DNA from 3 places in the Streptomyces sp. NPDC093598 genome. Region 2 is predicted to be linked to each of the others. Evidence: riboswitches for the same ligand, from Rfam matches in the RefSeq annotation. Region 2 holds a riboswitch; each other region holds the start of a gene.
What was found. A riboswitch is a leader RNA that binds a small molecule or an ion and turns the genes downstream of it on or off. The one in region 2 is predicted to bind cobalamin.
Positions count from the first base shown of each region.

Region 1: another riboswitch for cobalamin. It lies ahead of ACIRDU_RS00290 (cobalamin biosynthesis protein); the one in region 2 lies ahead of ACIRDU_RS24070 (ribonucleoside-diphosphate reductase subunit alpha).
Region 3: another riboswitch for cobalamin. It lies ahead of ACIRDU_RS10760 (energy-coupling factor ABC transporter permease); the one in region 2 lies ahead of ACIRDU_RS24070 (ribonucleoside-diphosphate reductase subunit alpha).

Region 1 covers NZ_JBIWIV010000001.1:52,029-57,795, reverse strand. Annotated here, with positions in the region: gene ACIRDU_RS00295 (cobyric acid synthase) at 1-1,361, opposite strand, end outside; gene ACIRDU_RS00290 (cobalamin biosynthesis protein) at 1,363-2,316, opposite strand; cobalamin riboswitch at 2,416-2,575, opposite strand; gene ACIRDU_RS00285 (hypothetical protein) at 2,693-2,914, opposite strand; gene ACIRDU_RS00280 (anion permease) at 2,949-4,196, opposite strand; gene ACIRDU_RS00275 (class II aldolase/adducin family protein) at 4,512-5,240, shown strand; gene ACIRDU_RS00270 (alpha/beta hydrolase) at 5,323-5,767, shown strand, end outside.
Region 2 covers NZ_JBIWIV010000008.1:193,861-199,627, reverse strand. Annotated here, with positions in the region: gene ACIRDU_RS24070 (ribonucleoside-diphosphate reductase subunit alpha) at 1-1,982, opposite strand, end outside; cobalamin riboswitch at 2,104-2,261, opposite strand; gene mctP (monocarboxylate uptake permease MctP) at 2,366-3,994, opposite strand; gene ACIRDU_RS24060 (DUF3311 domain-containing protein) at 3,991-4,257, opposite strand; gene ACIRDU_RS24055 (GntR family transcriptional regulator) at 4,368-5,132, opposite strand; gene ACIRDU_RS24050 (extracellular solute-binding protein) at 5,444-5,767, shown strand, end outside.
Region 3 covers NZ_JBIWIV010000002.1:1,041,872-1,047,638, forward strand. Annotated here, with positions in the region: gene ACIRDU_RS10740 (amidinotransferase) at 1-717, shown strand, start outside; gene ACIRDU_RS10745 (energy-coupling factor ABC transporter ATP-binding protein) at 758-1,612, opposite strand; gene cbiQ (cobalt ECF transporter T component CbiQ) at 1,609-2,358, opposite strand; gene ACIRDU_RS10755 (energy-coupling factor ABC transporter substrate-binding protein) at 2,365-2,733, opposite strand; gene ACIRDU_RS10760 (energy-coupling factor ABC transporter permease) at 2,730-3,431, opposite strand; cobalamin riboswitch at 3,461-3,646, opposite strand; gene ACIRDU_RS10765 (serine/threonine-protein kinase) at 3,776-5,239, opposite strand; gene ACIRDU_RS10770 (MDR family MFS transporter) at 5,457-5,767, opposite strand, start outside.

The DNA.
Region 1 (5,767 bases), on a different contig from region 2:
TCCGGCGCCGGCACGAAGCGGCGGCCCGCGGCGGCCGCCACCTCGCGCAGAAAGGCCCGCCGGAAGCCGTCCGACTCCAGTGAGCCGTGCCAGTGCGTGCCCCAGGTCTGGCCGACCCGGCAGCCGTCCAGGAACGGAACTCCTCCGGTGACGTCGGCGACCCCGTGGTGGATCTCGTAGCCCTCGACGCGTTCCCCGAGGGCCTCGCCCGCAGGCCGCGTGAGGGTCTTCTCGCGGGCGAACCGTACCCGCACGGGCAGGATCCCGAGCCCGTCGACGTGGCCCCGGCGGCTCTCGACGTCGTCCTCGATGTGCTCGCCGAGCATCTGGAAACCGCCGCAGATGCCGAGGACGGGCCGCTGCTCGGCGGCCCTGCGGGCCAGGGCGTCGGCGAGCCCCCGCTCGCGCAGCCACTCCAGCGCCCTGACCGTTCCCCGGGTGCCGGGCACGATGACGAGGTCGGCGTCGGACAGTTCCTCCGGCCGGTCCACGAACCGCACCACGACGCCCGGTTCGGCGGCCAGCGCGTCCACGTCGGTGAAGTTGGACATGAGCGGCACGGCACAGACCGCGACCCGCAGCACGTCCTCCCCGAGCGGCGGGGCCACGACGGACTCCCGCACCGCTCCCCGCAACGAGACCCGCAGACCGTCCTCCTCGTCGATCCCGAGACCGTGCCGGAACGGCAGCACACCGTACGTACGCCGCCCGGTGAGGTCGCGCAGCATGTCCAGGCCCGGCTCCAGCAGGGAGACGTCCCCGCGGAACTTGTTGACGAGGAACCCGGCGACGCAACGCTGGTCCTCGGGGGACAGCAGCGCCACCGTCCCGAAGAACGAGGCGAACACACCGCCCCGGTCGATGTCGCCGACGACGAGCACGGGCAGCCCGGCGTTCCGGGCGATCCCCATGTTCACGATGTCCGTCCGCCGCAGATTGATCTCGGCGGGAGAACCGGCCCCCTCGCAGATCACCGCGTCATACGTGCCCCGCAACTGCTCCAGACAGTCCAGCACCGTCCCGAGCAACTGCTGCTGCCGCCCGCCGTGGTAGCCGCGCGCACTCAGCTCCCCGACCGGTTTGCCGAGCAGCACGACCTGACTGCTCTGCTCGCCACCGGGCTTGAGCAGTACGGGGTTCATCAGCGCGGTCGGCTCGACCCGGCAGGCCTGCGCCTGCATGGCCTGCGCCCGCCCGATCTCGGCCCCCTCCTTGGTCACGAAGGAGTTCAGGGACATGTTCTGCGCCTTGAAGGGCGCGACCTTGACGCCCTGCCGCACCAGCCACCGGCAGATCCCGGCGGTCACGACGCTCTTGCCGGCGTCGGAGGTGGTACCGGCGACGAGAAGACCACCGCTCATGTCATTTCCCCCTCTTCAACGACCGCGCACTCCGCAGCAACCGCGCACCGGCGCACACCCCGAGCGAGAGCCAGGTGACGCGCCGCGACAGCCGCACGGCCCGTTCGACGTCGCGCGTGCCGACGGCACGCCCTTGCGTGTTCAGCACGGGCCGGTGCTCCACCCGCCCGCCGTACGAGAGCGTCCCGCCCAGCCGCACCCCGAGCGCCCCCGCGAACGAGGCCTCCACGGGCCCGGCGTTGGGACTCGGATGCTTCGCCGCATCGGCCCGCCAGGCCCGCACGGCCCCCCGCGGATCCGGCCCGGCCAGGGCCGCGAGGACCGCGGTCAGCCGCGCTCCCGGCCACCCCGCGAGGTCGTCCAGCCGCGCGGAGGCCCACCCGTACCGGAGGTACCGGGCCGACGTGTGCCCGACCATGGCGTCCAGGGTGTTGACGGCCCGGAACCCGAGCAGCCCCGGCACCCCGCCGACGGCCCCCCACACCAGCGCCCCCACCACCGCGTCGGAGGTGTTCTCGGCGACGGACTCGACCACGGCCCGGGCGATCCCGTCGGCGTCGAGGGCCTGCGGGTCCCGCCCGCACAGATGCGGCAGCCGGGCCCGGGCCGCCTCGACGTCCCCGGCCTCCAGGGCACGCCCGATGGCCTGCGCCTCCCGGGCGAGCGAAGTCCCCCCGACGACCGCCCAGGTGGCGGCGCCGGTCAGTGCGACGGAGGCGACGCCGGACGTCCGCACGGCACGCGCGGCGACGGACCCGAGGGCGACGGCCCCTCCGGCGCACACGGCGGTGTGCAGCGCGCCCCACCCGCGGTGGTCCCGCCACAACACCCGTTCCACGGCACCCGCGGCCCGTCCGAACGCGGCGACCGGATGCCCCCGGCGAGGATCACCGAGCAGCAGGTCACCGATCAGACCGGCGGCGGCGCCGTACGCGAAGACGCGACCGGCACCCATGGGCTCAGCCGGCCAGGAGGGCGGGCAGGGGTGGGGAGTTGAACCTCGATCGGCAGCCGCGCATGGCGATGTGTGTCCTCACTCAGGGTGTCCACGCCCTGGTTCGACGAGACCGGCGGTGAGAGTTCCTGGCTCCCGGGGATTTGCTACCCCGGTGACAGTGGCGGGACCGCGCCGGACTTGCACCGGCTTCCTCTCCTGCCGCCGTACTGGCCCCGGCAGTCCACCACGGCCGGGAACCGCCGTCAACTTGCCGTTGACCTGCGAGGGGAGAGTGTGGAGAACCCCACACCGCTCCCTGTGCACACACGACGGCCGGGCGGCGCGGGAGAAGAAGTCCCGCGCCGCCCGGCCGACACGACGTGCAGTCAGGCCCTCAGGCCACGATCAGATAGATCCCGTAGCCCACAGCCGCCGCACACGCCGCGAAACACGCGTACGCTCCCGTGACCGCGAGCCCGGCGGACCCGCCCTGAGCCACCGCACGCTCGCGGCGCGACAGGCCGGTGATGCCGAGGGTGAACAGGCCGACGAGGGCCACGGTGACCACGAGGCTGACGCCGAAGACGGAGCCGAGGGCCGCCCAGTCGATCTTCATATCGGAGACTCTTCCTTGTAACCGGTGGGCGGGGTCAGACCGAGGTGGTCGTGGTCGGCGTCCGTTCGGCGGTGGCCTGCGCCGGGAACGCGGGAACCGGCTCCTCCGACGCCGTGCCACCCACCGGCGGCGGCGTCACCGCGGCCATCGCCGTGGTCACCACGCCCGCGGGCTCCGCGTCGTCGGTGTCGTTGACGTTGGTGTGGTCGACGATCTCTCGCCGCGAGAGCTTCCAGATCGCCGCGCTGGAGGCGATGAGGAAGACGGCCACCACGGCCGTGCCCCAGTCGCCGAAGCCGGTGACGTACTCGGCGAGCGCGCCCACCAGAGCGGCCGCCGGCAGCGTCAGGCCCCACGCGACGAACATCCGCGTCGCGGTGGACCAGCGCACCACGCCGCCCTTGCGGCCGAGCCCCGCGCCCATCACCGAGCCGGACACGGAGTGCGTCGTGGAGAGGGAGAAGCCGAGGTGCGAGGAGGCAAGGATGACCGTGGCCGCGGAGGTCTGGGCGGCGAAGCCCTGCTGCGGCTGGAGGTCGGTCAGTCCCTTGCCCATGGTGCGGATGATGCGCCAGCCACCCAGGTACGTGCCGAGCGCGATGGCGAGACCCGCCGACAGGATGACCCACATGGGCGGGTCGGAGTCGGGCGCGACGGCGCCGCCGGCGACCAGGGCGAGGGTGATGACGCCCATCGTCTTCTGGGCGTCGTTGGTGCCGTGGGCCAGGGAGACCAGGCCGGCGGAGGCGATCTGGCCGGCCCGGTAGCCCTTCTTGGACGCCTCTCCGTCGGCCTTCCTGCCGAGGGAGTACGTCAGCCGGGTGGCGAGCAGCGCCGCGATGCCCGCGACCAGCGGGGCGGCGATCGCCGGGATCAGCACCTTGGTGACCAGCACGTCGCCGTGCACCGCGCCGACGCCCGCCGAGGCGATCGTGGCGCCGATGAGACCGCCCATGAGGGCGTGCGAGGAGCTGGACGGCAGGCCGACCAGCCAGGTCAGCAGGTTCCAGAGGATCGCGCCGACCAGGGCGGCGAAGATGACCTCGGGCCGGATGCCGGCCTCGTCGACGAGGCCCTTGGAGATCGTGTTGGCGACTTCGACGGACAGGAAGGCGCCGACCAGGTTGAGGACCGCGGACATGGCCACCGCAACCTTGGGCCTCATGGCGCCCGTGGAAATGGTGGTGGCCATGGCGTTCGCGGTGTCGTGGAAACCGTTCGTGAAATCGAACGCGAGTGCGGTTACCACCACAATCGCGAGGATCAGCGAGAAGCTTTCCATTTACCCAGGCAATCGTTCGAGGTCATTGGCTGGACGAACGTAGGCAACCTGAGTGAACGGAAGATGAACTGGGAGGGGCGCAGGGGTGACCGCAACGAGGGGTCATGACTCCGCCCCTGAACGGTGGCCCGCCGGCGCCCCGGTGGCCAGGCGCCCCGCGCGGGGATTCAGCTCATCGAATGACCCGTCGAAGAGATTTTTGTCACCCGGCTGGATGCGGCCTTTGTGTCGACAAACGCCATACGGCCGGTCGGTTTCCGGCCTGAAGTGCCCCGCCCGGCGGTGCCTCGAGCCCTTGCCTGGCAGGATCGCGGCATGGCTGAGCAGCGAGGCGACGAGCGGGGCGCGGGGGACGTACGGGAGGGTGAACCGGGCGTGGGGGAGCCGCGGCGCCGCGTGCGCCCCGAGGAGGCCCGCGCCTGGGAGGACCTCGTCGTGACGGCCCGCCGGACGGTCTCGGACGGACTCGTCGTCGGCACGTCCGGCAACGTGTCGGTGCGCGTCGGCGACACGGTGCTGGTCACGCCGTCGGGTGTGCCCTACGACCGGCTGGCGCCGCACGACGTGACCGGGGTGGACCTCGACGGCCGGCAGGTCCTCGGCACGCTCGTCCCGACCAGCGAGCTGCCCATGCATCTCGCCGTCTACCGCACGACCGGCGCCCTGGCCGTCGTCCACACCCACGCCGTGCACGCGACGGCCGTCTCGACGCTCGTGAGCGAGCTCCCGCTGATCCACTACATGGCCGCGGCGCTCGGCGGCCCCGTCCGAGTCGCCCCTTATGCCACGTACGGCACCGACGAGTTGGCCGAGAACATGCTCCGCGCCCTCGCCGACCGCTCCGGCTGCCTCCTGCGCAATCACGGCACCGTCGCCTACGGCACCACCCTCGCCCAGGCCTACGACCGCACCGCCCAGCTGGAGTGGATGTGCCGCCTGTGGCTGACCGCCTCCTCGGTGCCGGGTCTGACCCCGAGCCTGCTGTCCCGGGAACAGCTCGCCGACGTGGAGGAGCGCCTGCGCGGTTACGGCCAGCGGGGCTGAGCCGTCCGTACGGCCGCCGCGGACGTCACCCCGCCGTTGCCCTCCACTGGTCGCCCACGGCATCCGCCAGGACACTGGAGCCGTGCGCACTGTCAAAGCGACGGCCGCTGCCGTCACCGCCGTGCTCGGGGCCGGTGCCGCCGCGGTGGCCGCCGGCCGGCTCGCCAGCGACGCCGCGCTCAAGGCGCCCCCCGGCAAGCCCCTGCCCACCGAACCGCGGCTCACCGTGCACGGCACCGCCGCCGGGCGGATCAGCCTCACCCGGGACCTCGCCGCCCTGCGCCCCGGCCGCTACGGCCTCTCCGGCAACGGCTCCCACGCGGTCGTCGGCCCCGTCCTGCCCGACGCCCCGCACAGCGCCGACACCGTCGTGCGCCGCCTGGAGAGGATCACGCACGGCACCCTGAACCCCGGCGACAAAGCCTGGCTCACGCCGAACGTGTACGTCGGCAACCCCAGCGCCGCCCTCGGGCTCGAACATGCCGACGTCGACGTCCCCGGCGAACTCGGCGCCCTGCCCGCGTGGT
Region 2 (5,767 bases):
CACACGCCGAGCCGCTTCAGCTCGTCCACCAGGTAGGAGTTGACCTGGAGGAACTCGCCCGACAGCGTCTCGCGCTTGAACAGGTTGGACACCTGCGGCTCGATGCACTCGTACACGCCCGCGATGGAGGCGATGGTGGCCGTGGGGGCGATGGCGAGGAGCAGCGAGTTGCGCATGCCGGTGGTGGCGATGCGCTCGCGCAGGGCCGCCCAGCGCTCCGGCCAGGCCGGCTCCACGCCGTAGTGGTCGGGGTGCAGCACGCCCCTGGCCGTCCGGGTCTTCTCCCAGGCCGGCAGCGGTCCGTTGCGCTCGGCGAGGTCGGCGGAGGCCTCGTACGCGGCGAGCATGATCCGCTCGGCGATGCGGGTGGAGAGGGCCTTGGCCTCGGGCGAGTCGAAGGGCAGGCGCAGCTGGAAGAAGACGTCCTGGAGGCCCATGGCGCCGAGGCCGACCGGGCGCCAGCGGGCGTTGGAGCGGCCCGCCTGCTCGGTCGGGTAGAAGTTGATGTCCACGACCCGGTCGAGGAACGTCACGGCCGTACGGACGGTTTCGTCCAGTCGCTCCCAGTCGAGGTCCCCGGTCGATGTGTCGACAAAGGAACCCAGGTTGACCGAGCCCAGGTTGCAGACCGCCGTCTCCCCGTCGCTGGTGACCTCCAGGATCTCCGTGCAGAGGTTGGAGGAGTGGACGACGTGACCGGGCTCGGCCGTCTGGTTGGCGGTGCGGTTGGCGGCGTCCTTGAAGGTCATCCAGCCGTTGCCGGTCTGCGCGAGGGTGCGCATCATGCGGCCGTACAGCTCGCGGGCGGGCAGGGTCTTCTTCGCGAGGCCCTTCGCCTCGGCCGCCCGGTACGCGGTGTCGAACTCCTCGCCCCACAGGTCGACGAGTTCGGGCACGTCCGCGGGGGAGAACAGCGACCACTGCGCGTCGGCGTTCACCCGCCGCATGAACTCGTCCGGCACCCAGTGCGCCAGGTTCAGGTTGTGCGTACGCCGGGCGTCCTCGCCGGTGTTGTCGCGCAGCTCCAGGAACTCCTCGATGTCGGAGTGCCAGGTCTCCAGGTAGACCGCGGCGGCGCCCTTGCGGCGGCCGCCCTGGTTCACGGCCGCGACCGAGGCGTCGAGGGTCTTCAGGAACGGGACGATGCCGTTGGAGTGGCCGTTGGTGCCGCGGATCAGGGAACCGCGGGCGCGGATGCGGGAGTACGCGAGTCCGATGCCACCGGCGTGCTTCGACAGCCGGGCCACCTGGTGGTAGCGGTCGTAGATGGAGTCCAGCTCGTCCTTGGGGGAGTCGAGGAGGTAGCAGGACGACATCTGCGGATGCCGGGTGCCCGAGTTGAAGAGGGTGGGGGAGGAGGGGAGGTAGTCGAGGCGGCTCATGAGCCCGTAGAGCGCGGCGACTTCGTCGACGGAGCGGCGGGTGTCGTCCTCGGCGAGACCGGCGGCGACGCGCAGCATGAAGTGCTGGGGCGTCTCGACGACCTTGCGGGTGATCGGGTGCCGGAGCAGGTAGCGGCTGTGCAGTGTGCGCAGGCCGAAGTAGCCGAAGCGGTCGTCGGCGCCGGGGTCGATCAGGGCGTCGAGCCGGGCGGCGTGGAGCCGCACGAACTCGGCGGTGCGGTCGGCGATGAGGCCCTCCCGGTGGCCGACCGCGACGGACTCGGTGAAGGACGTGACGCCCTGTGAGGCGGCCTCTTCGCGGATGGAGATGGTCAGCAGCCGGGCGGCCAGCCGGGAGTAGGCGGGGTCCTCGGAGATCAGACCGGCCGCGGCCTCCGTCGCCAGCTCCCGCAACTCCGCTGTGATCACCGTCTCGGTCCCCTGCGCGGACCGGCCGCGCAGTGCGGCGGCGGCGACCCGGCCGGCCTCGGTGTCGGGGAGGTCGGCGGTCAGCTCGGTCAGGGTCCGCAGCAACGCGGCACCGGGAGCGTCAGGCTCTTCTTCGGCGGCTGAGACCGGTTCGGCTGGCGCGATGGTCACGTGGGGCTCTCCCTCGCTCGGCACGGGGCCTCGTCGAGGGCAGGGGGCAGCACACGAGCGCACGCGGCGTCGCGTCCACCGGCCCATTCCACGAGGCCCGGACGTCAGGCACACCGGCCGGGTGGCCGGGTGCGCTGTCGGCAGGTCCTCGGACTGACGCCCATGCGTATATATGGGCATGGGTACACCGTTGCGGGACAGTTCCGGATTCGCACCGGATTCCCCTGCGGCGACAGCGAGCATGAGCATACATCTTGTGCCGGGTTCCGGTGACACCCCCAGATGTTGTGTCGCACGCGACAGCGGGCCACCGTGAGGGACTCTCACGGTGGCCCGCTGCGGGTTGTCTGTGGTTGATCGCGCAGTTCCCCGCGCCTCTGAAGTCAGTGAGCGGAACCGGCAGTGGCAGGGGGGAGTTCGACCTGGACTCCCGGGTCGCCCGCGTCCGCCGTGTAGTCCTCCGGCTTGGTCTCGTCGATGCCGTCGGGGGCCTTCAGGGCCCTCAGGACGAAGGTCAGGACCACCGTCACCACCACGTTCAGGACGAACGCCGTGAGGCCGATGTAGCCGATCTCCCCGATGCCCGGGATCTCCTTCGCGGAGCCGCCGAAGTGCTTCTGGGTCGGGGAGGCGACGCCGTACGCGGCGACCGTGCCGTAGATCATGCCGACCGCCCAGCCCGCGAGCAGGGCCCAGCGGTGGAACCAGCGGGTGAACAGGCCGCCGACCAGGGCCGGGAACGTCTGGAGGATCCAGATGCCGCCCAGGAGCTGGAAGTTGATGGCGACCGTCTTGTCCATGGTGAGGACGAAGGCCAGGGCGCCCACCTTCACCAGCAGGGAGACCAGCTTGGAGACCTTGGTCTCCTGCGCCGGTGTGGCGTCCGGCTTGATGAAGTCCTTGTAGATGTTGCGGGTGAAGAGGTTCGCGGCCGCGATGGACATGATGGCCGCGGGCACCAGCGCGCCGATGCCGATCGCCGCGAACGCCACACCCGCGAACCAGTCCGGGAACATCGTCTCGAACAGCTGCGGGATCGCCAGCTGCCCGTTCTGCACCTTGATGCCGGCCGCGATCGCCATGAACCCGAGCAGCGCGAGCAGCCCCAGCATCAGGGAGTACAGCGGCAGGATCGTGGTGTTGCGGCGGATCACCTCACGGCTCTTCGAGGACAGCGTCGCGGTGATCGAGTGCGGGTACATGAAGAGGGCCAGGGCGGAGCCCAGCGCCAGGGTGGCGTACGTCCACTGGCCGGCCTCGGCCGGAACCAGCGCACCGCGCGGCGCGCCCGTGGCCGGGTTGGTCTGGCTGTACGCCTCGCCGGCCTTGGCGAAGATGTCGTCGAAGCCGCCCAGCTTGATCGGGATGTAGATGATCGCCACCGCGATGACGATGTAGATCAGCGTGTCCTTCACGAACGCGATGAGGGCGGGGGCCCGCAGACCCGACGAGTACGTGTACGCCGCCAGCACGCCGAACGCGATCAGCAGCGGCAGGTCCTTGATGAACCAGTTGGTGTTCTCGCCGCCGCCGACGCCCATCACGTCCAGCACGGCCTGGATGCCGACCAGTTGGAGCGCGATGTACGGCATCGTCGCCAGGATGCCGGTCACCGCCACCGCGAGCGACAGGCCCTTCGAGCCGAAGCGGCCGCGCACGAAGTCGGACGTCGTGACGTACCCGTGCTTGTGGGACACCGACCACAGGCGGGGGAGGAAGGTGAAGATCAGCGGGTACACCAGGATCGTGTACGGCACGGCGAAGAAGCCGGCCGCCCCCGCCGCGTAGATGGCCGCCGGGACGGCGACGAAGGTGTACGCCGTGTACAGGTCGCCGCCGAGCAGGAACCAGGTGACCCAGGTGCCGAACGAGCGGCCGCCCAGGCCCCATTCGTCGAGGCTGTGCTCGTTCTCGGCCTTGCGCCAGCGCGCGGCGAGGAAGCCCATGACCGTCACGGCCAGGAAGAAGAAGATGAAAACGGCGAGTGCGACGCCGTTCACGCCGTCCTTCACTGCGACGCACCGCCCTTCGCGGCCGAGCGGGCGCGCTGGTCACGCTGCCACAGCTTGTAGGCGATCATCGTCAGGACGGTGGAGATGAGCACCCACGCCATCTGGTACCAGTAGAAGAACGGGATCCCGATGAAGGCCGGGTCGGCCTTGGCGTACGAGCCGACCCACAGCATGGCCACGAACGGCGCTATGAGGCAGACCGCGATGACGACGCGCATGGGCGTCACCACCGGCTCTCTGCTGACTTCCGGGGCTTGCGACATCAGGCGGCTCCGTCCCCTTGGTGATCACCTGTGTAATGCGCAGGCAATCTAGGTCAGGGTGAGCCGCGTGCGGAAGCCCTCGTCCGTAATGCGGTACCCCAAATCGCGTCCTACTCCTGCGGGCGCTTGAGCCGGGCCACGAACTTGTACCGGTCCCCCCGGTACACCGACCGCACCCACTCCACCGGCTGGCCGTCCCGGTCCAGCGAGTGCCGGGAGAGCATCAGCATCGGCAGGCCGACGTCCGTGCCGAGCAGGCCGGCCTCGCGCGGGGTGGCCAATGACGTCTCGATGGTCTCCTCGGCCTCCGCGAGATGGACGTCGTAGACCTCGGCGAGCGCGGTGTACAGGGACGTGTACTTCACCAGCGAGCGGCGCAGGGCGGGGAAGCGCTTCGCGCTCAGGTGGGTGGTCTCGATGGCCATCGGCTCGCCGTTGGCCATGCGCAGCCGCTCGATGCGCAGCACGCGTCCGCCGGGTGTGATGTCGAGCAGCCCGGCGAGGCGGTCGTCGGCGGTGATGTAGCCGATGTCCAGCAGCTGCGAGGTGGGTTCGAGGCCCTGGGCGCGCATGTCCTCGGTGTACGAGGTCAGTTGCAGCGCCTGGGAGACCTTCGGCTTGGCGACGAACGTGCCCTTGCCCTGGATGCGCTCCAGCCGGCCCTCGACGACCAGCTCCTGCAGCGCTTGGCGCACGGTCGTGCGCGAGGTGTCGAACTCCGCCGCCAGTGTGCGCTCGGGCGGCACGGGCGTGCCGGGAGCCTGGGTCTCGGTCATGTCGAGCAGGTGCTTCTTCAGGCGGTAGTACTTGGGCACACGCGCGGTACGGACGGGCACCCCGTTCTCGTTCTCCGCACTGCTGACGTCGGTGCTCATGCTTCGCCTTCCCGGCTCGGTCTGCCGACACGATCCCACTTGTATACCGTCGGCGTCTCTTTTGGTCTAGTCCACCCATTGCTGTGGTCTACCCGCAGTATGCCGTGCCCACCCGGGTTTCGCTGGCTTCTTACTTAAAGGTTCCTGCATATGTAGGTCGCATAACGGCTGGTCAGGGCTGTATCGGGGCCCTTGACAGGCATTCTGGTCTGGTCCAAGCTCCCCGTACTGGTCTACACCATTGGTCCAGGCCCGGCCCCACGTTCACTGCGAGGAGCCAGGGGGGTTGTGGGATCCCTGAGGAGGGTGGCGTGAAGCGCAAGCTGACAGCCGCGATCGGTATCGCGGGCATGATGGTCTCCATCGCGGCGTGCGGCGGCGAGGGTAACGGGGGTTCCGACAAGGGCGCGGACGCCAAGGAACTGACCGTCTGGCTCACCGTCGACGCCCAGAACAACTGGCCGGAGCTGGTGAAGGCCGCCGACGCCGCGGTGAAGAAGAAGCACCCCGGCGTCAAGATCAACCACGAGTACTACGGCTGGCCCGACAAGAACGCCAAGCTCGACGCCGTCCTCGCCACGGACAAGGTCCCCGACGTGGTCGAGATGGGCAACACCGAGATGCTCGGCTACATG
Region 3 (5,767 bases), on a different contig from region 2:
CCGATGGCGTGGCCGTGCCGCTACTTCGAGACGCACTCCTACCGCCCGATCCTCAAGGACTACTTCCGGCGCGGCGCCCGCTGGACGGCGGCCCCCAAGCCGCAGCTCACCGACGAGCTGTTCGATCCGGACTTCCGCGTCCCCGAGCCGGGCGAGCCCATGCGGTACATCCTCACCGAGTTCGAGCCCGTCTTCGACGCGGCGGACTTCGTCCGGGCGGGACGGGACCTGTTCGTCACCCGCAGCAACGTCACCAACGCGACGGGCATCGACTGGCTGCGACGCCACCTCGGCCCCGAGTACCGCATCCACGAGATCGCCAGCCGCTGCCGCACCCCGATGCACATCGACACGACGTTCGTCCTGCTCGCGCCCGGCAAGGTGCTGATCAACCCCGAGTACATCGACGCCGACCGCCTGCCCGACGTCCTCGGCTCCTGGGACGTCCTGGTCGCTCCCGAGCCCGACCCGATCGACGAGCGGCTGCTCAGGCTCACCTCGATGTGCGGCAAGTGGCTCAGCATGAACGTGCTCATGCTCGACGAGAAGCAGGTGATCGCGGAGCGGCACCACACCGGGATGCTGCGCGCGCTGGAGAAGTGGGGCTTCGAGCCGATCCCGTGCGACCTGCTGCACTACGCCCCCTTCGGCGGCTCGTTCCACTGCGCGACCCTCGACATCCGGCGCCGCGGCACGCTCCAGTCCTACTTCGACTGACCTCGCCGTTCCCGGCCCGGCGAGGCACGGGGGGTGAGCCTCACCTTCCGGACGCCCCCGGTCGGGCGGGCGTCACAGCGGCGAGTTCCTCCGGCGTGCGCGGCCCCGGCTCCGTCTCGGTCAACAACCCATGGGCGCGCAGGAGTTCCTCCGCCGCCGCCCCCCACGGCAGGCGCAGCCCCGCCTCGCGGAGGAGATCCGTGCGGGCCAGTGCCGTGGCCGCGGGCCCGGTGCGGACGCCGGACGGGGTGAGGAGCGCCGCGTCGTCGGCCCAGCGCAGGGCGAGGTCGACGTCGTGCGTGGCCATCACCACCGTGGTGCCGGCCGCGCGGAGCCCGTCGAGGGTCGCCAGGAGCCGTTCCTGGCCGTCGGGGTCGAGTCCGGCGGTCGGCTCGTCGAGGACGAGGACGCGCGGCCGCATGGCGACCGCCCCGGCGATGGCGGTCCGTTTGCGCTGCCCGTAGGAGAGCAGATGGGTGGGCCGGTCGGCCAGGCCCGTGATGTCCAGCGCGGCGAGCGCCTCCGCCACCCGCGCCCGCACCTCGGTGTCGTCCAGGCCGAGGTTCAGCGGCCCGAACGACACGTCCTGCTCGACGGACGCCGCGAACAGCTGGTCGTCCGGGTCCTGCACCACCAGCTGCACGGTCGTCCGCAGCCGGGTCAGGCCCTTGCGGTCGTACGACACCGGCTGTCCCTCGACCGTCAGCCGGCCCTCGTGGGGCCGCAGGCCGCCGGAGAGCAGCCGCATCAGCGTGGTCTTGCCGCTGCCGTTGCGGCCGAGCAGCGCGAGCGCGCGCCCCTCGCGGATCTCGAAGTCGAGGCCGCTGAGCACGGCCGGACCGTCCTCGTAGCCGAAGGACACGCCCCGCAGGGCGACGAGGGCGGGCTCGCTCATGTCAGCGGCCTTTCCAGTACGAAGGTGAGGACGGCCAGCACCGCGAGCAGCGCGCAACTGGCCGCCGTGAAGCGGACGGAGACCCGGGCCTCGGGCACCAGGACGCGCAGCGTGCCGTCGTAGCCGCGCCCGGCGAGCCCGGCCTGGAGACGGGTGGCCCGGTCGAAGGCCCGGACGAACGCGGTGGCGCCGAGCCCGGCCAGGGAACGCCACTCCGCGGCCCGGCTGGTGTGCCCGAGCCGGGCCGCCTGGGCCTCCCGGATGCGGCGCACGGCGTCCAGCAGCAGGAAGCTCATCCGGTACGTCACCAGCGCGACGTCGACGACCGGCGTGGGAATCCCGGCCCGGACCAGGCGCGGCAGCAGGTCCGACATGGGTGTGGTGAAGGCGAACAGCAGCACGCCCAGGGAGGCCGCCGAGGTGCGCAGCAGCAACTCCCCGGCCCGGACCGGCCCGTCGGCGGCGAGGGAGACGAAGCCGCCCGGACCGCCCACCTGGACGAGCAGGGTGACGGCGCCGGTCACGCAGAAGCCCAGCGGCACCCGGTAGGCCCGCCACAGCCGCCGCCCGGGCACACCGGCCGGCCCCAACAGCACCACCAGGGCGGTCAGGAGCACCAGGGCCGCACCCGGCCAGGGCGGCAGGGAGATCGCGAGCACCGTGAGGCCGAGCCCGAGCACGGCCTTGTCCACGGGATGGCGGCGGCGCCAGCGACTGCTGTGCGCCGCCGCGTCGATCGGCAGCACCCGGGCTCAGTCCCGTTCCGCGGTGGACTTCCCGGCGGCGTCCGCGAGCGCGCTGCCGGCCTCCCGCTCCAGCGTCCGCTGCTCGCCCTGCCGGCGTCCCCGGCGCAGGCCGAAGTAGTAGGCGAGGACGCCGGCGCCGAGGGCCGCCTGGAGGGCGAACAGCGCCGACTCGATCTCGCCGGACGGCGGCTCGTACAGCGGAGAGAACCACGGCTCGTAGTCCGGCTTCAGCTCCGTGATCGCCGTCTCGGCCTCGGCGTCGGCGCCCGTGAACGGCTCCTTCTTGTGGTCGCCGAGGCCGAGCGCCAAGGGCAGCACGGCGAGCGCGGCCACGGCGAACAGCAGCAGCAGGTTGATCTTCGTGTTCCGGCTCATCGGGCCACCGCCTCGGTCTCGGTCCGTGCCTGCTTCTTGGCGAGGAGCACGCCCAGCCGGGTCAGTTCGCCCTTGCTGGACTGCACCAGCAGCCGCATCACGAGCACGGTCAGCAGGCCCTCGCTCACCGCGAGCGGGATCTGGGTGACGGCGAAGATGGAGCCGAACTTGCCGAGCGCGCCCAGGAATCCGCTGCCCGGGTCGGGGAACGCGAACGCCAGCTGCACGCTGGTGACGCAGTAGGTGGACAGGTCGGCGACGAACGCGCCGCAGAACACCGTGACCATCAGTGGCGCGTTGGAGCGCCGCAGCATTTTATAGACGGCGTATCCGGCCCAGGGGCCGACGATCGCCATCGAGAAGACGTTGGCGCCGAGCGTGGTCAGGCCGCCGTGCGCGAGCAGCAGCGCCTGGAAGAGCAGGGTGATGGTGCCCAGCACCGCCATGATGGGCGGCCGGAACAGGATGGCTCCGAGGCCCGTGCCGGTGGGGTGCGAGCAACTGCCCGTGACGGACGGCAGTTTCAGGGCGGACAGGACGAAGGTGAAGGCGCCGGACGCACCGAGGAGCAGGGTGCTCTCGGGGTGCTCGCGCACTTCACGGGTGAGCGACCGGACCCCGTGGACGACGAACGGCGCCGACGCGACGCCCCAGGCGACCGCGTGCGCCGGAGGAAGGAAACCCTCGGCTATGTGCATGGCTCAGCAGACCCTCTCCAGCACCTCGTGGATGGTTGACGCGCCTTGGCCGGTCTCCTGGCTGACGGGTACCACCGCCCGGACTCCGCCTTCCCGGGTCGCAAGGACCCAGTGGCTGCCCGTGAGGGCCGGAGCCGGACTTCCCGATTCACAGTGGCGAGGGCCGCACCGGCATCACACCGGATTTCCCGTTCACCAAGGCCTGGTGACAATAAGGCCGGGGTAAGGGCGATGACAAGCCACCCCAGGGGGCGCGCGAGGGGGCGCCCACTCGCACACCGGCGCATCCCTCGGCTGATCCACGCGCTGCTGGCAGGGCCCCGCCGTACGACGTCACGGCCGCGTCAGTCGTCGCCCCCGTCGTCTGCGCCGGCGTCACTCTCCCCGTCCTCCCCGGCCTGGCGCGGCTTCTGCGGCTTCGGCTGCCCCGGGCCGCCGTCACCCGCTTCCTGCGTCGGAGGCGTTGCGCCGGGCGCCGGAGCGGGAGGCGTCGGGGAAGCGGTCGGCGTGGGCGGAGTGACATCGGCCACGGTGCCGGTGGTCGGCGTGTCGGCTGCCCCCGGGCCGGCCGCCGGGCCGGTCCCGGGATCGGCCTCGGAATCGGAGGACGAAGACGACGCGGAGTCGGTGGACGGCGTGGCGGCGGGGCTGCTCGCGGACGGGGACGTGTCGGGCTCCGTGCCCTCCGTGGTCGTGTCGGGCGAGAACCAGCGCATGCCGATGAGCATCGCCGCGAGGAAGAGTGCCGCGGCGGCGGCCGTCGCGGCCAGTCTCGACCGGTTGCCGCGCCCGCGCGAGCGGCCCGAACGCCCCGCCTGGGCCGCCCGGGCCGCGGTGCGATGCCCCGTGGTCGCGGGCAGCGCGTACGTGGTCGGGTTGCCGGCCCCGGCGGCGGCGTACGGGCCCGGCCCGGCGGACGTCGCCGCGGACGTGGTCGTCGGCCGCAGCGGCGGCGAGACTTCCGGGAGCGGCTCGGGCAGGCCCCGCCAGGCACCCCCGGTGAACCACTCGGCGGCCTGCTGGGCGGTGGGCCGGTCCTCGGGCTGCTTGGCGAGCAGACCGAGGAGGTAGTTCTCGAACGCGGGCGGGAGTCCGGAGACACCGAGTTCGCGAGGCGGCACGGGGGCGGAGTCGAGATGCTGGTGGAGGAGGGCGACGGCGGTGTCGGCCTGGAACGGCGGGCGGCCGCTGAGGAGCTGGTAGAGCACGCAGCCCAGGGAGTACATGTCGGAGGCGGGCCCCGCGGGCTTGCCCAGGGCCCGCTCGGGCGCGAGGTAGAGGCCGGTGCCGACGATCTGGCCGGTGGCGGTGAGCGCGGCGCCCGGGTCGTCGAGGAACCGCGCGATGCCGAAGTCGCCGATCTTGAGCGTGCCGTGGGCGTCCAGCAGCAGGTTGGCGGGTTTGACGTCCCGGTGCACGATGCCCTGCGCGTGCGCGGCGGCGAGCCCCGCGGACGCCTGCGCGGCGAGCCGGGCCACCCGCTCGGCGGGCAGCGCGCCGGAGCCGGTCAGCACTCCGGCGAGACTGTCGCCCTCGACCAGCTCCATCACCAGGTACAGCCGGTTGTCGTACTCGCCGAAGTCCAGCACACCGACCACGTTGGGGTGGTTGAGACGCCCGGCGGTCTGCGCCTCCAGACGGAACCGGGACGTTGCCGTGGCGTCGGTGTCCTGGGGCAGCAGCAGCTTGACGGCCACCGCTCTGGCGAGCGTCTCGTCGTACGCGCGCCAGACCTCTCCCATTCCACCGCGCCCGATCTCAACATCCAGCCGGTAGCGGCCCGCTAGCAGCACTCGTCCTCGTCTCATGCGTGTGGGAAGGTCGTCGCCGCAGGCCGAACTCCCCGCTTCTGCACGGGGATTGGTGGGGGGTGCCGCAGCCGACCCAGGATACTGGCGCGGCATGACCACTGATCTCCACAGCGGTGTCCTCGGAGGGTGCGGTCTCGGAAATCCCGGAGCGAAGAGGTCGTCCGCCGGAGTGAAGCTCCCGCGCGCCCGGTCGCCGCAGGGCGCCGGCGCCGTTTCAGGCCGCCGAGCTCGCCCCCTCCTCACGGCGCGGCAGCAGAGCCACCGCCAGCGCGGGTACGGCCGCGAGGACCAGCCACGGCACGGCGGCAGGCAGGCCCAGGTCGAGCAGGGAGCCCGTGGCCGCGCTGCCGGCGAGGACGATCAGGCCGGAGACGGACGACAGCGCACCCATGTAGAGGCCGAGCCGGCCCTCCTCGGCGAGGTCGGGCACCCAGGCGCGCGCGGCGGGCACGACCAGCATCTGCCCCACGGTGAGCAAGATCACGAAGCCCGCGGCCGGCAGCAGCCCGGCGGCGCCCGTCCAGC